DNA from 2 places in the Lelliottia sp. EB106-05-01-XG201 genome. Region 1 is predicted to be linked to the other one. Evidence: predicted binding sites of a transcription regulator. Region 1 holds the regulator's gene; the other holds the start of a gene.
What was found. Region 1 encodes sigma-54, which starts transcription at its own class of promoters, with help from an activator protein. Its sites were predicted from a motif close to GTTGGCACANNTTTCGCTNT; they were not measured.
Positions count from the first base shown of each region.

Region 2: the regulator sigma-54 is predicted to act here: its motif matches at 3,402-3,421, upstream of hypA (hydrogenase maturation nickel metallochaperone HypA).

Region 1 covers NZ_JBYTDV010000001.1:4,176,810-4,183,921, forward strand. Annotated here, with positions in the region: gene kdsC (3-deoxy-manno-octulosonate-8-phosphatase KdsC) at 1-437, shown strand, start outside; gene lptC (LPS export ABC transporter periplasmic protein LptC) at 434-1,009, shown strand; gene lptA (lipopolysaccharide ABC transporter substrate-binding protein LptA) at 978-1,532, shown strand; gene lptB (LPS export ABC transporter ATP-binding protein) at 1,539-2,264, shown strand; gene rpoN (RNA polymerase factor sigma-54) at 2,312-3,745, shown strand; gene hpf (ribosome hibernation promoting factor) at 3,768-4,055, shown strand; gene ptsN (PTS IIA-like nitrogen regulatory protein PtsN) at 4,138-4,629, shown strand; gene rapZ (RNase adapter RapZ) at 4,675-5,529, shown strand; gene npr (PTS phosphocarrier protein NPr) at 5,526-5,798, shown strand; gene mtgA (monofunctional biosynthetic peptidoglycan transglycosylase) at 5,807-6,532, opposite strand; gene elbB (isoprenoid biosynthesis glyoxalase ElbB) at 6,529-7,112, opposite strand, start outside.
Region 2 covers NZ_JBYTDV010000001.1:1,060,552-1,067,663, forward strand. Annotated here, with positions in the region: gene hypE (hydrogenase expression/formation protein HypE) at 1-774, opposite strand, end outside; gene hypD (hydrogenase formation protein HypD) at 771-1,892, opposite strand; gene AC3WS9_RS04990 (HypC/HybG/HupF family hydrogenase formation chaperone) at 1,896-2,168, opposite strand; gene hypB (hydrogenase nickel incorporation protein HypB) at 2,159-3,022, opposite strand; gene hypA (hydrogenase maturation nickel metallochaperone HypA) at 3,026-3,376, opposite strand; gene hycA (formate hydrogenlyase regulator HycA) at 3,584-4,039, shown strand; gene AC3WS9_RS05010 (4Fe-4S dicluster domain-containing protein) at 4,110-4,718, shown strand; gene hycC (formate hydrogenlyase subunit 3) at 4,715-6,541, shown strand; gene AC3WS9_RS05020 (respiratory chain complex I subunit 1 family protein) at 6,543-7,112, shown strand, end outside.

The DNA of each region.
Region 1 (7,112 bases):
TGGGCAATAACGGCGAAGAGCTAAAGGCCTTTAACGTCCGCGACGGCTACGGAATTCGCTGTGCGATCACATCCGGCATCGAAGTTGCTATCATCACCGGACGTAAGGCTAAACTGGTAGAAGATCGCTGCGAAACATTAGGCATTACCCATTTGTATCAGGGGCAATCCGACAAGATGGTCGCGTTCCGGGATTTGCTGGCGAAACTGGCCATCGCCCCTGAAAACGTCGCCTATGTGGGAGATGATCTGATCGACTGGCCGGTGATGGCGGAAGTGGGATTGAGTATCGCTGTGGCGGATGCGCATCCTCTGCTGATCCCGCGCGCGGATTATGTCACCCGGATCAACGGCGGCCGCGGTGCCGTTCGTGAAGTCTGCGATCTGTTATTGCTGGCACAGGGCAAGCTTGATGAGGCCAAAGGGCAATCGATATGAGTAAAACCAGACGTTGGGTTATCATTCTGCTTTCACTGGCCGTGCTGGTTCTGATTGGCGTGAATCTCGCTGATAAAGACGATACGCCGAATGAAGTGGTCAATACCAGCGAACCAACCTATAAAAGCGATCACAGCGACACGGTGGTTTATAGCCCTGAAGGGGCGCTCAACTATCGCCTGATTGCGCAGCACGTAGAGTATTTTTCCGATGATGGCATCTCGTGGTTTACCCAACCGGTGATGACCACATTTGATACCAACAAAATTCCGACGTGGTCGATTAAATCTGACAGAGCAAAATTGACGAATGACCGTATGCTTTATCTGTATGGTCATGTTGAAGTCAACGCCCTGACGCCAGATTCTCAACTGCGCAAAATTACTACGGATAATGCCCAGATCAACCTGGTCACCCAGGATGTCACGTCGCAGGATCTGGTGACGTTATACGGCACAACATTTAATTCCAGCGGTCTGAGAATGCGCGGGAACTTACGCAGCAAAAACGCCGAGCTGATTGAAAAGGTTAGAACCTCCTATGAAATTCAAAACAAACAAACTCAGCCTTAAAGTTATCATTGCCAGCGCGCTGCTGGCCGCCAGCCTCCCCGCGCTTGCTGTAACGGGCGACACCGAGCAGCCGATTCATATCGAATCTGACACTCAGTCGCTTGATATGCAGGGTAACGTCGTGACCTTCACCGGCAACGTGGTCATGACCCAGGGCACGATCAAAATCAACGCCGATAAAGTGGTTGTCACCCGTCCGGGCGGCGAACAGGGCAAGGAGATTATTGATGGCTACGGCAATCCGGCCACCTTCTATCAGATGCAGGATAACGGCAAGCCGGTAAAAGGCCGCGCGTCTCATATGCACTATGAGCTGGCGAAAGATCTCGTCATCCTGACCGGCAATGCCTATCTGGAACAGCTGGATAGCAACATCACCGGCGATAAGATCACTTACCTCGTGAAAGAGCAGAAAATGCAGGCTTTCAGCGAAAAAGGTAAGCGCGTCACCACCGTTCTGGTTCCTTCTCAGCTGCAGGACAAGAACAAAGCTCAGGCCCCGGCACAGAAAAAGAGTAACTAATTCGTTATGGCAACATTAACTGCAAAGAACCTCGCCAAAGCCTATAAAGGCCGCCGCGTCGTGGAAGATGTCAGTCTGACCGTGAACTCCGGTGAAATCGTGGGCCTGCTCGGCCCAAACGGTGCGGGCAAAACCACCACCTTTTACATGGTCGTCGGCATTGTCCCGCGCGATGCGGGCAACATCATCATTGATGATGAAGACATCAGCCTGCTGCCGCTGCATGCCCGCGCGCGCCGTGGGATTGGCTATCTGCCGCAGGAAGCGTCAATTTTCCGCCGCCTGAGCGTCTTCGACAACCTGATGGCAGTTCTGCAAATCCGTGATGATTTGACCTCCGAACAGCGTCAGGATCGCGCCAACGAGCTGATGGAAGAGTTCCACATCGAGCATCTGCGCGACAGTCTGGGTCAGGCCCTCTCCGGTGGTGAACGCCGCCGCGTGGAAATCGCCCGTGCCCTTGCAGCGAATCCGAAATTTATCCTGCTGGATGAACCTTTTGCGGGCGTTGACCCGATCTCCGTCATCGACATCAAGCGAATTATCGAACATCTGCGCGACAGCGGCCTCGGTGTGCTCATTACTGACCACAACGTACGTGAAACGCTGGCGGTTTGTGAACGCGCTTATATCGTCAGCCAGGGCCATTTAATCGCCCACGGCACGCCACTTGAGATCCTCGAAGACGAGCATGTGAAGCGCGTGTACCTTGGGGAAGACTTCAGACTCTGATAGGGTAGAGGTTAAGTCACGCCAAAGCGGGGAAAAACGCTCTGAACATGAAGCAAGGTTTGCAATTAAGGCTCAGCCAGCAACTGGCGATGACGCCACAGCTACAACAGGCGATCCGTCTGTTGCAGCTGTCCACGTTAGAACTTCAGCAGGAACTCCAGCAAGCGCTGGATAGCAATCCACTGCTGGAGCAAACCGATCTTCATGACGAGGTAGATACCCAGGAAAAGCAGGACACCGAATCCCTTGATACGGCAGACGCACTCGAACAAAAAGAGATGCCCGACGAGCTCCCGCTCGATGCCAGCTGGGATGAGATTTACACCGCCGGAACACCTTCTGGTACGCGTGCAGACTATCAGGACGACGAGTTACCCGTCTATCAGGGTGAAACCACCCAGTCGCTGCAGGATTACCTGATGTGGCAGGTGGAGCTCACGCCGTTCACCGAAACCGATCGCGCGATTGCCACCTCCATTGTCGATGCCGTGGATGACACCGGCTATTTGACCGTCTCGCTGGAAGATATTCTGGAGAGCGTCGGCAACGGCGATATCGATCTCGATGAGATCGAAGCGGTGCTCAAGCGCATCCAGCGCTTTGATCCGGTCGGTGTCGCAGCGAAAGATCTCCGCGATTGTCTGTTGATCCAGCTCTCTCAGTTCGCCAAAGAGACGCCATGGATCGACGAAGCGCGGCTGATCATCAGCGAGCATTTAGATCTGCTGGCGAATCACGACTTCCGCTCCCTGATGCGCGTCACGCGTCTGAAAGAAGATGTGCTGAAAGAGGCGGTGAATCTGATTCAGTCCCTCGATCCGCGCCCCGGACAGTCGATCCAGACCGGCGAACCTGAGTACGTGATCCCTGACGTTCTGGTGCGCAAACACAATGGCCGCTGGACCGTTGAACTCAATTCCGACAGCATTCCTCGCCTGCAGATCAACCAGCAATACGCCTCCATGTGCACCAGCGTGCGCAACGATTCCGACAATCAATACATCCGCAGCAATCTGCAGGAAGCGCGATGGCTGATTAAAAGCCTCGAGAGCCGAAATGATACTTTGCTCCGGGTGAGTCGTTGTATCGTCGAGCAGCAGCAGGCGTTTTTCGATCAGGGCGAAGAGTTTATGAAACCGATGGTGCTGGCGGATATCGCCCAGGCCGTCGAGATGCACGAATCGACCATTTCGCGCGTAACCACGCAGAAGTATTTGCACAGCCCGCGCGGTATTTTTGAGCTTAAGTATTTCTTCTCCAGCCATGTGAATACCGAGGGCGGCGGCGAAGCCTCGTCGACGGCCATTCGTGCTCTGGTGAAGAAGTTGATCGCCGCGGAAAACCCCGCGAAGCCACTGAGTGACAGTAAGTTAACCACCATGCTGTCCGATCAGGGTATTATGGTGGCACGTCGTACTGTTGCGAAGTATCGAGAGTCTTTATCCATTCCGCCGTCTAACCAGCGTAAACAACTGGTTTGACACAACCGATAAGGAAGACACTATGCAGCTCAACATCACAGGACACAACGTCGAGATCACTGAAGCCCTGCGCGATTTTGTGAATACCAAATTCGCCAAGCTGGAGCAGTATTTCGAGAGGATCAACCAGGTCTACATTGTGTTAAAAGTGGAGAAAGTGACTCATATCTCGGACGCAACCCTGCATATCAACGGGGGCGAAATCCATGCCAGTGCGGAAGGGCAAGACATGTATGCGGCTATCGACGGCTTGATTGACAAGCTGGCACGACAGCTTAATAAACATAAAGATAAACTGAAACAACACTAATTGTCCGGGCAGTTAACGGGTGCAGGGCGGCCTGTTGTGAAACACAACAGGCCATTTGTACAGTTAGCGCTTAGGTGAAATTATGATGAACAACGATTCCTCGCTTCAATTGAGTCATGTCCTTAACCAGGAATGTACCCGCAGTGGCGTTCACTGCCAGAGCAAAAAACGCGCTCTGGAGATCATCAGTGAACTGGCCGCTAAACAGTTAAGCCTGCCACCTCAGGTGGTGTTCGAGGCCATTCTGACCCGTGAAAAAATGGGCAGTACCGGCATCGGCAATGGCATTGCCATTCCACATGGCAAACTGGAAGAAGACACACTACGCGCCGTCGGCGTTTTTGTGCAGCTTGAAACGCCGATCGCTTTTGATGCGATTGATAACCAGCCGGTGGATTTGCTTTTCGCTCTCCTGGTGCCTGCTGACCAGACGAAAACCCATCTGCATACGCTTTCGCTGGTGGCAAAACGTCTGGCGGATAAAACCATTTGCCGCCGTCTGCGCGCAGCCCAAAGTGATGAAGAGCTGTACCAAATTATCACCGAAGCGGAAGGCAATCAGGATGATGCGTAACCAGGAGATGGCCTTCACATCTGCAGTCGTGAGGAGAAACGGAACATGGTGCTGATGATCGTCAGCGGTCGTTCAGGCTCGGGGAAATCCGTGGCCTTGCGCGCCCTTGAAGATATGGGATTTTACTGCGTCGACAACCTTCCGGTGGTGCTGCTGCCTGACCTGGCGCGGACGCTGGCGGACCGGCAAATCTCTGCCGCCGTCAGTATCGACGTGCGTAACATGCCGGAATCCCCGGAAATCTTCGAGCAGGCAATGAACAGCCTGCCGGAGAACTTCACACCTCAGCTGCTGTTCCTGGACGCTGACCGTAACACGCTGATCCGTCGCTACAGCGACACCCGTCGTCTGCACCCGCTGTCCAGCAAGAATCTGTCGCTTGAGAGCGCCATCGACGAAGAGAGCGATCTTCTGGAGCCTCTGCGTTCCCGCGCGGATCTGATCGTCGATACCTCCGAGATGTCCGTTCACGAGCTGGCAGAGATGCTGCGTACCCGTCTGCTGGGCAAACGCGAGCGTGAGCTGACGATGGTGTTCGAGTCCTTTGGTTTCAAACACGGCATTCCCATCGATGCGGATTATGTCTTCGATGTACGCTTCCTGCCGAACCCGCACTGGGATCCGAAACTGCGTCCAATGACCGGTCTGGACAAGCCGGTGGCGGCGTTCCTTGACCGGCACACAGAAGTTCACAATTTTATCTACCAGACGCGAAGCTACCTTGAGCTATGGTTACCTATGCTGGAAACCAACAACCGCAGTTACCTGACGGTGGCGATTGGTTGTACCGGCGGTAAACATCGTTCGGTGTATATTGCCGAACAGCTGGCCGATTATTTCCGCTCACGCGGTAAAAACGTTCAGTCTCGTCATCGCACGCTGGAAAAACGTAAAACATGACCGTAAAACATACTGTTGAAATCACCAATAAGCTGGGCATGCACGCCCGCCCGGCGATGAAGCTGTTTGAACTGATGCAAGGGTTTGATGCCGAAGTGCTGCTGCGTAACGACGAAGGCACAGAGGCAGAAGCCAACAGCGTGATTGCGCTGCTGATGCTGGATTCGGCAAAAGGACGTCAGATCGAAGTGGAAGCGACCGGCCCGCAGGAAGTGGAAGCCCTGGCTGCGGTCGTGGCGCTGTTCAACGCTGGATTTGATGAGGACTAAGTCCTCATCTAGTACAATTTATTCCCGGTCATAAACCCTTCCCCGCCCAGCTGTCGCATCTGGCGCATAATCCATGCCTGACGATTGCGGACGTACCCTGACGGGGCATCCGCCTTAAAGCGGATGGGGTTCGGCAGTACCGCAGCTAACAGCGCGGCCTCGGCGAGGGTCAGGCGGCTGGCAGGTTTGTGGAAATAGCGCTGAGCTGCCGCCTCGACACCAAACACTCCATCACCAAATTCGGCGATGTTCAGATATACCGTCAGAATACGTTTTTTGCTCCAGACGGTTTCCATGCCTAACGTCAAACCGGCCTCCAGCCCTTTTCGCACCCAGCTTCTGCCATCCCATAAAAACAGATTTTTAGCGGTCTGCTGAGAAAGCGTCGATGCCCCGCGCACGCGGTTTTCGTTGCGCTCATTGTGGGCCAGCGCTTTTTCAATCGCCGAAACGTCAAAGCCCCAGTGATCCGGGAATTTCTGATCTTCCGCCGCAATCACCGCCAGCCCCATCCAGGGGGAGATCTCATCCATGCTCACCCAGTCAGAGTGGGCCACATAGCTGAAATCCCCCGTCAGCCATGCGCCGAGCTGGCGCTCGACCATCACCGCAGAAAACGGCACCGGCAGAATGCTGAAGAGCGCAATACCGCCGCCCCAGAACACCGCCAGCGCCAGCACCACGCGCAGCAAAATGCGTTTCGCCCAGGCGACAGGAGACCGTTTTTTACTCACCGGGAGAGCACCAGAACACGTTCCACCAGCTTCTCAATGCCGGTTGCCGCTTCGGCGATGTTCTGCGCCAGCATGTAGGCTGGGGTAGTGACGATTTTGTTGTCCTCATCGACAACGATATCTTCCACCGGACACGGGACGTGCTCGCCGCCCATCTCTTCGATCACTTCAGCGGTATCGATGTCCGTCCCAATGGTGAGACGCAGCGGGAAATCAAAAATCTTAGGCAGCATTGCCGGGGCGATGCACATAAAGCCCAGCGGTTTACCCGCAGCGTGCATCTGCTGCGCCAGGTTTTTCAGCGCGTCGTCCACCCGGCATTCACTTCCCTGGCTTGCGAAATTACTCAAATTTTTCGCCGCCCCAAAACCACCCGCCACGATCAGGGCGTCCAGTTCATCGGCATTGGCCTGCGCCAGGGGCTGGATATTGCCCCGAGCGATACGCGCGGCTTCAATCAGCACATTGCGGGTTTCAGGCATCGATTCACCGGACAAATGATTGATAACATCTGCCTGATTTTTATCCGGCGCAAAACAGACGGCCTCAGCCCCCTGTTTTGCCAGCGCAAGCAGCGTCA
Region 2 (7,112 bases), 3.1 Mb from region 1:
CAGGCCGCGCACCGCCGGTTTGACGGGCAGCTGGCTTTCGGCCAGTTCAATCCCGCAGCCGCTGGCGGCAGCGAATTCGTGGGCCACGGCATTCACACCGCCGCGCGTCGCGTCGCGCAGGGCTTTGACGCCAGGGCAGTTACGCAGCGTCTGGATAAGCGGCGTCAGTACCGCGCAGTCGCTCTGCAGTTCGCCGTCCAGCCCCAGGCCTTCGCGCAGATTCAGGATCGTCGCGCCGTGGCAGCCCAGCGACCCGCTCACTATCAAGACATCGCCAACCGCGAGCTGCTGCGCGCCCCAGCGGATCTCCGCCGGGATCGCGCCCATGCCTGCCGTATTGATAAAGAGTTTGTCCGCCGCGCCGCGCTGCACCACTTTGGTGTCGCCGGTGACGATGGCGATGCCCGCGTCGCGCGCGGTCTGCGCCATGCTGTGGACGACGGCGGTTAAGGTCTCCATCGGCAGCCCCTCTTCGAGGATAAAACCGCAGGAGAGGAAACGTGGGATAGCCCCGCTCACCGCCACATCATTCGCCGTGCCGCACACCGCCAGCTTGCCGATATCGCCGCCGGGGAAAAACAGCGGGTCGATGACGTAGCTGTCAGTGGAAAACGCCAGCCGATCGCCCTGGGCGGTCAGGGATGAGAGCGCGATACGCGCCTGATCTTCCTGCTCTGCCAGCCACGGGTTGTCGAAGGCGGACATAAACAGCTGACCAATCAGCTGCTGCATCGCCTGGCCGCCGCTGCCGTGGGCCATTTCCACCGTCTTCATGCTTCACACTCCTGATTGCGGTACTGATACCACGCGGCGCAGGCTCCTTCGGAAGAGACCATCAGCGCGCCAAACGCGGTTTGCGGATTACAGGTGTTGCCAAATAACGGGCACTGATGCGGTTTGCATTTCCCGGTTAACACCGCGCCACACCGGGCGCGAGGGTCGTCGCAAACCTGCTGCGGCACAGGGCGAAAATGCGCTTCGGCGTCGAATGCCTGATAGGCGTCGGTCAGATGGACGCCAGATTCGGCAATCAGCCCCAGCCCGCGCCATTCGCTGTCGCCTTCGACGCTAAACACTTCGGCGATGGCCTCTTGTGCCAGCCGGTTGCCCGCATCGGGAACCACGCGGCGATACTGATTTTCCACCGTACTCAGGGCTGCTATTTTCTGCTCAACCAGCATGTTCACGCCTTGTAGTAGATCAAGTGGTTCGAATCCAGCAACCACTAATGGGCGATGATAGTCGGCGGCGATAAAACCGTAGGCCCCGGTGCCAATCACCATGCTGACGTGACCCGGCGCCAGAAACGCATCGATGCCGTTGTCGGGCTCGTCCAGCAGGCTGCGCAGGGTGGGGATCAGCGTAATGTGCTGACAGAAAAAGAAAAAATTGGTGAGATTTTGCGCTTTGGCCTGCTGGAGGGTGATGGCCGTCGCGGGCATGGTGGTTTCAAACCCGAGGCCGAAAAAGACCACTTTGCGCGCCGGGTTCTCCGCCGCCAGCTTCAGGGCATCCATCGGCGAATAGACGATCCGCACATCCGCGCCGCGCGCGCGGGCCTGCATCAGCGAACCATTTTTCCCCGGCACGCGCATGGCGTCGCCAAAGGTGCAGAAAATCACCCCCGGCTGGCTGGCAATCTCAATGCAGCTGTCGATTCGGCCCATCGGCAGGACGCACACCGGGCAGCCGGGGCCGTGAATGAATTCAATGTTATCGGGCAAAAGCTGGTCGAGGCCGAATTTGAAAATGGCATGGGTGTGGCCGCCGCACACTTCCATGATGCGCAGCGGGCGCGCGGCGGTGTACTCCAGCAGCGAAGCGCGCGTTTTCAGATGCGCGATCAGCTGCATCACCTGTTCCGGGGCGCGATATTCATCAACGTAGCGCATGGTTTAACGCTCCTCGCCAAACAGCAGCGCGCCGACGTCCGGCTCGACTTCAAACATGTTTTGCAGCGCCGCGAGGGTGTCGCGGGCCTCGTCTTCGTTAATCACGCTCATGGCAAAACCGACGTGGACCAGCACCCACTGACCGAGGCGCGAGGCGCCATTTTCATCCACAACGCCCACCAGCGTGAGATCGACATCGCGCAGCACGCCGCAGACTTCGACTTTGGCCTGGTTGCCGTCGATGGCGCGAATCTGTCCTGGAACGCCTATGCACATCGCTCGTTCTCCAGCCAGCTCAGCCAGCTCTCCATGCCGTCGCCTTTGGTGGCGGAAACCATCAGGATTTCAATCTCCGGGTTTACTTCCCGGGCGCAGGCCAGGCACTTCTCGACGTCAAAATCGAGGTACGGCAGCAGATCGATTTTGTTGAGCAGCATCAGCGAGGCGGCGGCAAACATATGCGGGTATTTCAGCGGCTTGTCTTCCCCTTCGGTGACGGAGAGCACCGCCACTTTATGCCGTTCACCGAGGTCGAAACTGGCCGGGCAGACGAGGTTGCCCACGTTCTCGATAAACAGAATGCCCGTATCAGGAAGGGGCAGACGCGGCGCAGCGTCGGCAACCATCTGCGCATCCAGATGACACCCTTTGCCCGTATTCACCTGAATCGCCGGGGTGCCGGTTTCACGAATACGCGCGGCGTCATTCACGGTCTGCTGATCGCCTTCGATCACCGCGCACGGGACGCGCTGGTTCAGGCGTTTGAGGGTTTCCGTCAGCAGAGTGGTTTTGCCGGAGCCGGGGCTGGAAACCAGGTTCAGCACCAGCTGCTGGCGAGCGGCGAAACGCGCACGGTTGCGGGCGGCGAGCTGGTTATTTTTGTCCAGCACGTTGATCTCCACCTCCAGCATTTTGCGCTGGCTCATGCCCGGCGCGTGGGTGCCCGCTTCGCCGTGGCCGTAATGCAGGTCGCCTTCGTCCGATGGCTTCGGCGCAAAGCGCAGGCCGGTCAACGCTGATGCGTTGCGCGGGGCGGGAGAGAAGGGCGCGGAGCGAAACGCGGAGTGGGGGCGATGCTCGTCCCCTTCGATATACAGGTTGCCTTCGGCGCAACCGCAGGTACTACACATGATTTACTCCTGGTCTATTTCGAGGCGCTGGATCTGCAAGCCGTCGTCCGCGACGATCCTAAGCCCGGTGTTTTGACACTGCGGGCAGCTTCGCACTTTCGATGACAGCAGCGTGACGTACTGCTGGCAGGTCTCACACCAGCATTCGGCCTGCTGCTCTTCGAGATGCAGCTCGCAGCCTTCCGCCAGCGTGTCGCGGCACACCAGCTCAAAGCAAAAGGTCAGGGCGCTGGGTTCGACGCAGGAAAACGCCCCGACTTTCAGCCACACGCCGGTGACGCGTTTTGCGTGGTGCTGCTTCGCCTGCTGTTCGATAAGTTCCAGCGCGCGCTGGCAGAGGGTGATTTCGTGCATGACGCCTCCTGATGTTTTAGGCGTTAATGCAATAACGATGCCAGCTTAATTTGAGATAAGGCGTGACGATGTCGGCGCTGACGAAATGACACGTCGACACGCTGATGTTGACAGGGTAGATGATTTAAAATCGATAAATATCAGTAGGATAAAAACTGGCACAGAATCTGCTTAAGAGCCCTCATCTCCATTAACCGGATACCTGAGATGACTATTTGGGAACTTAGCGAAAAAGCGGATTACATCGCGCAACGCCATCAACAATTACAGGAGCAGTGGCACCTCTACTGCAACTCACTGGTACAGGGTATCACCCTGTCAAAAGCCCATCTGCACCACGCCATGAGCTGCGCGGCGCAGGAGGATCTGTGCTTCATCCTCTTTGGCCACTTCACGATTTACGTCACCCTGGCGGACAACTTCAACAGCCACGTCATCGAATACCACGTCGAAACCAAAGACGGCGAAAGAGAGCGAATTGCCCAGGCGCAGTTGATGACTGACGGCATGGTTGACGGCCACGTCAGCACCCGCGATCGCCACCAGGTGCTTGAACATTATCTGGAAAAGATCGCGCCGGTGTACGACGGCCTCTATGCGGCGGTAGAACACAATTTGCCGGTGAATCTGCGCGAACTGGTAAGCGAATCGCGCCCCGCCTGATGTTTGGGTGTCGAGATGTGTCGATATGGCACGTCGTCGTCAAAAATGACACTGTCCAGAGGACTACCCGGTGAACCGTTTTGTAATTGCTGACTCGACGGTCTGTATTGGCTGCCACACCTGTGAAGCGGCGTGTTCCGAAACACACCGCCTGCACGGGCTGCAGTCGATGCCGCGCCTGCGCGTTATGCGTAATGAAAAAGAGTCTGCCCCGCAGCTCTGCCATCAATGTGAGGATGCCCCCTGCGCGGGCGTCTGTCCTGTGAATGCCATCACCCGTATCGATGGCGCGGTGCAGCTGAACGAGAGCCTGTGTGTGAGCTGCAAGCTGTGCGGCATCGCCTGTCCGTTTGGCGCCATTGAATTTTCCGGCAGCCGTCCGCTGCATATTCCGGCCAACGCCAACTCGCCAAAAGCGCCGCCTGCGCCTCCCGCACCGGCCCGCGTCAGCAGCCTGCTCGACTGGGTGCCGGGCGTGCGCGCCGTGGCGGTGAAGTGCGATCTGTGCAGCTTTGACGAGCAAGGCCCGGCTTGCGTGCGCACCTGCCCGACCAAAGCGCTGATTCTGGTTAACATCCAGGATATTGCGCGGACCAGTAAACGCAAACGCGAGCTGACGGTAAACACCGATTTTGGCGATCTGTCGCTGTTTCAGGCGCAAAACGAGGGGGCGAAATGAACGCTGTGACTCTGATTAACAGCGCTGTGGCGTGGTTTGTGGCAGCCGCCGTGCTGTCGCTGCTCTTCTCGTTCCACAAAACTCTCAGCGGATGGACCGCCGGGATCGGTGGGGCAATCGGTAGCGCGATCGCCGCGCTGGCCGGGTTTATGGTGTTAACGCAGGGGATTCATGCACAAGGCCTGATGCCGCTCGTTCGCCACACCGTTCAGCTCACGCCGCTGAACGCTGTCTGGCTCATCACCTTTGGTCTGTGCGGCCTGTTTGTCAGTCTGTTCAACATTGACTGGCATCGTCACCCGCAGACCAAACCCAACGGTCTGCTGATCAATCTCCTGCTCGCCGCCGCCGTCTGCACGGTCGTCGCCAGCAATCTGGCGGCGCTGGTGGTGATGGCGGAAATCATGGCCCTGTGCGGCGTCTTCCTGACCGGCTGCAGCCCGTCCGGGAAACTGTGGTTTGCCCTCGGGCGGCTCGGTACCGTTCTGCTGGCGCTGACCTGCTGGCTGGTGTGGCAGCGCTACGGCACGCTGGATCTGGATCTCCTGAGCGCCCGCGCGCAGATATTGCCGTTCGGGGCGGATATCTGGCTGCCGGGCGTGGTCGGTTTTGGTCTGCTGGCGGGGATTATTCCGCTGCACGGCTGGGTGCCGCAGGCGCATGCCAATGCGTCCGCCCCCGCCGCGACGCTGTTCTCGACGGTAGTGATGAAAGCCGGTCTGTTCGGCATCCTCACCCTTTCCCTGATCGGTGGCCAGCCGCCGCTGTGGTGGGGCGTGGTGCTGCTCGTCGCCGGGATGATCACCGCGTTTGTCGGCGGCCTGTACGCCCTGATGGAGCACAACATCCAGCGTCTGCTGGCGTATCACACCCTGGAAAACATCGGCATCATCCTGCTTGGCTTGGGCGCGGGGCTGACCGGCCTGGCGCTGAACCATCCGGCGCTGATCGCCTGTGGCTTTATCGGCGGGCTGTATCACCTCGTTAACCACAGCCTGTTTAAAAGCACGCTGTTCCTCGGGGCGGGCAGCGTCTGGTTCCGCACCGGGCACCGCGATATCGAAAAGCTCGGCGGTATCGGCAAAAAAATGCCGCTGATTTCGCTCTCAATGCTGGTCGGTTTGATGGCGATGGCCGCCTTGCCGCCGCTCAACGGTTTTGCCGGTGAGTGGGTGATCTATCAGTCCTTCTTTGCTCTCGGCCAGAGCGACGTTTTTGTCGCCCGTCTGCTGGGGCCAATGCTGGCTGTCGGCCTGGCGATTACCGGCGCGCTGGCGGTGATGTGTATGGCGAAAGTCTACGGCGTCACCTTCCTCGGCGCGCCGCGCACCCGCGAGGCGGAAAACGCCCGCTGCGCGCCGGCCCTGATGACGGCGAGCGTAGTGCTGCTGGCTCTGTGCTGCATCGCAGGCGGGGTGGCTGCGCCGTGGCTGCTGCCGCTGCTGGGGAGTGCGGTTCCGCTGCCGCTCGCCACCGCGCACACCGCCGTTTCGCAACCGATGATGGCCCTGCTGCTGATCGCCGCGCCGCTTCTGCCGCTGGTGCTAATGATGTTCTTCAGACGCGACCGTCTGCCCGCCCGTTCACGCGGGACGGCATGGGCGTGCGGGTATGAACATGAGCAGTCGATGGTCATCACCGCACACGGTTTTGCGATGCCGGTGAAAGAGAACTTCGCCTTTGTGCTCAAACTGCGCCACGCCCTGAACCCGGTCAGGATGATCCCCGGCTGGCAAAGCGCGGCTGCGCCCACGCTGTTCCGCCGCCTCGCGCTGGTCGAGCTGGCGGTGCTGGTGGTGATTGTGATTTCACGAGGAGCCTGACATGAGTCTGTTACTGGCATTACTTCAGGCGCTGGTGTTATTCGCCGCTGCGCCACTGCTCTCGGGCATCACCCGCGTGGCCCGCGCTCGAATGCACAACCGTCGCGGTCCGGGCGTACTCCAGGAGTACCGCGATCTCTTCAAGCTGATGAGCCGTCAGAGTATCGCCCCGGACGCCTCCGGCTGGGTCTTCCGCCTGACGCCGTTCGTGATGGTCGGCGTGATGCTGACCATCGCCACCGCGCTGCCGGTGGTGACAGTCGCGTCGCCGCTGCCGGTGCTCGGTGATCTGATTACCCTGATCTACCTCTTCGCTATCGCGCGCTTTTTCTTTGCCATTGCCGGGCTGGATACGGGCAGTCCGTTTACCGGAATTGGTGCCAGCCGCGAAGCGATGCTCGGCGTGCTGGTCGAGCCGATCCTGCTGCTGGGCCTGTGGGTCGCGGCGCAGGTCGCGGGTTCCACCCACATCAGCTTTATCGCGGATACCGTCTATCACTGGCCCGTCGCCCGCAGCGTTCCGCTGATTCTGGCCCTCTGCGCCTGTGCGTTCGCCACCTTTATCGAGATG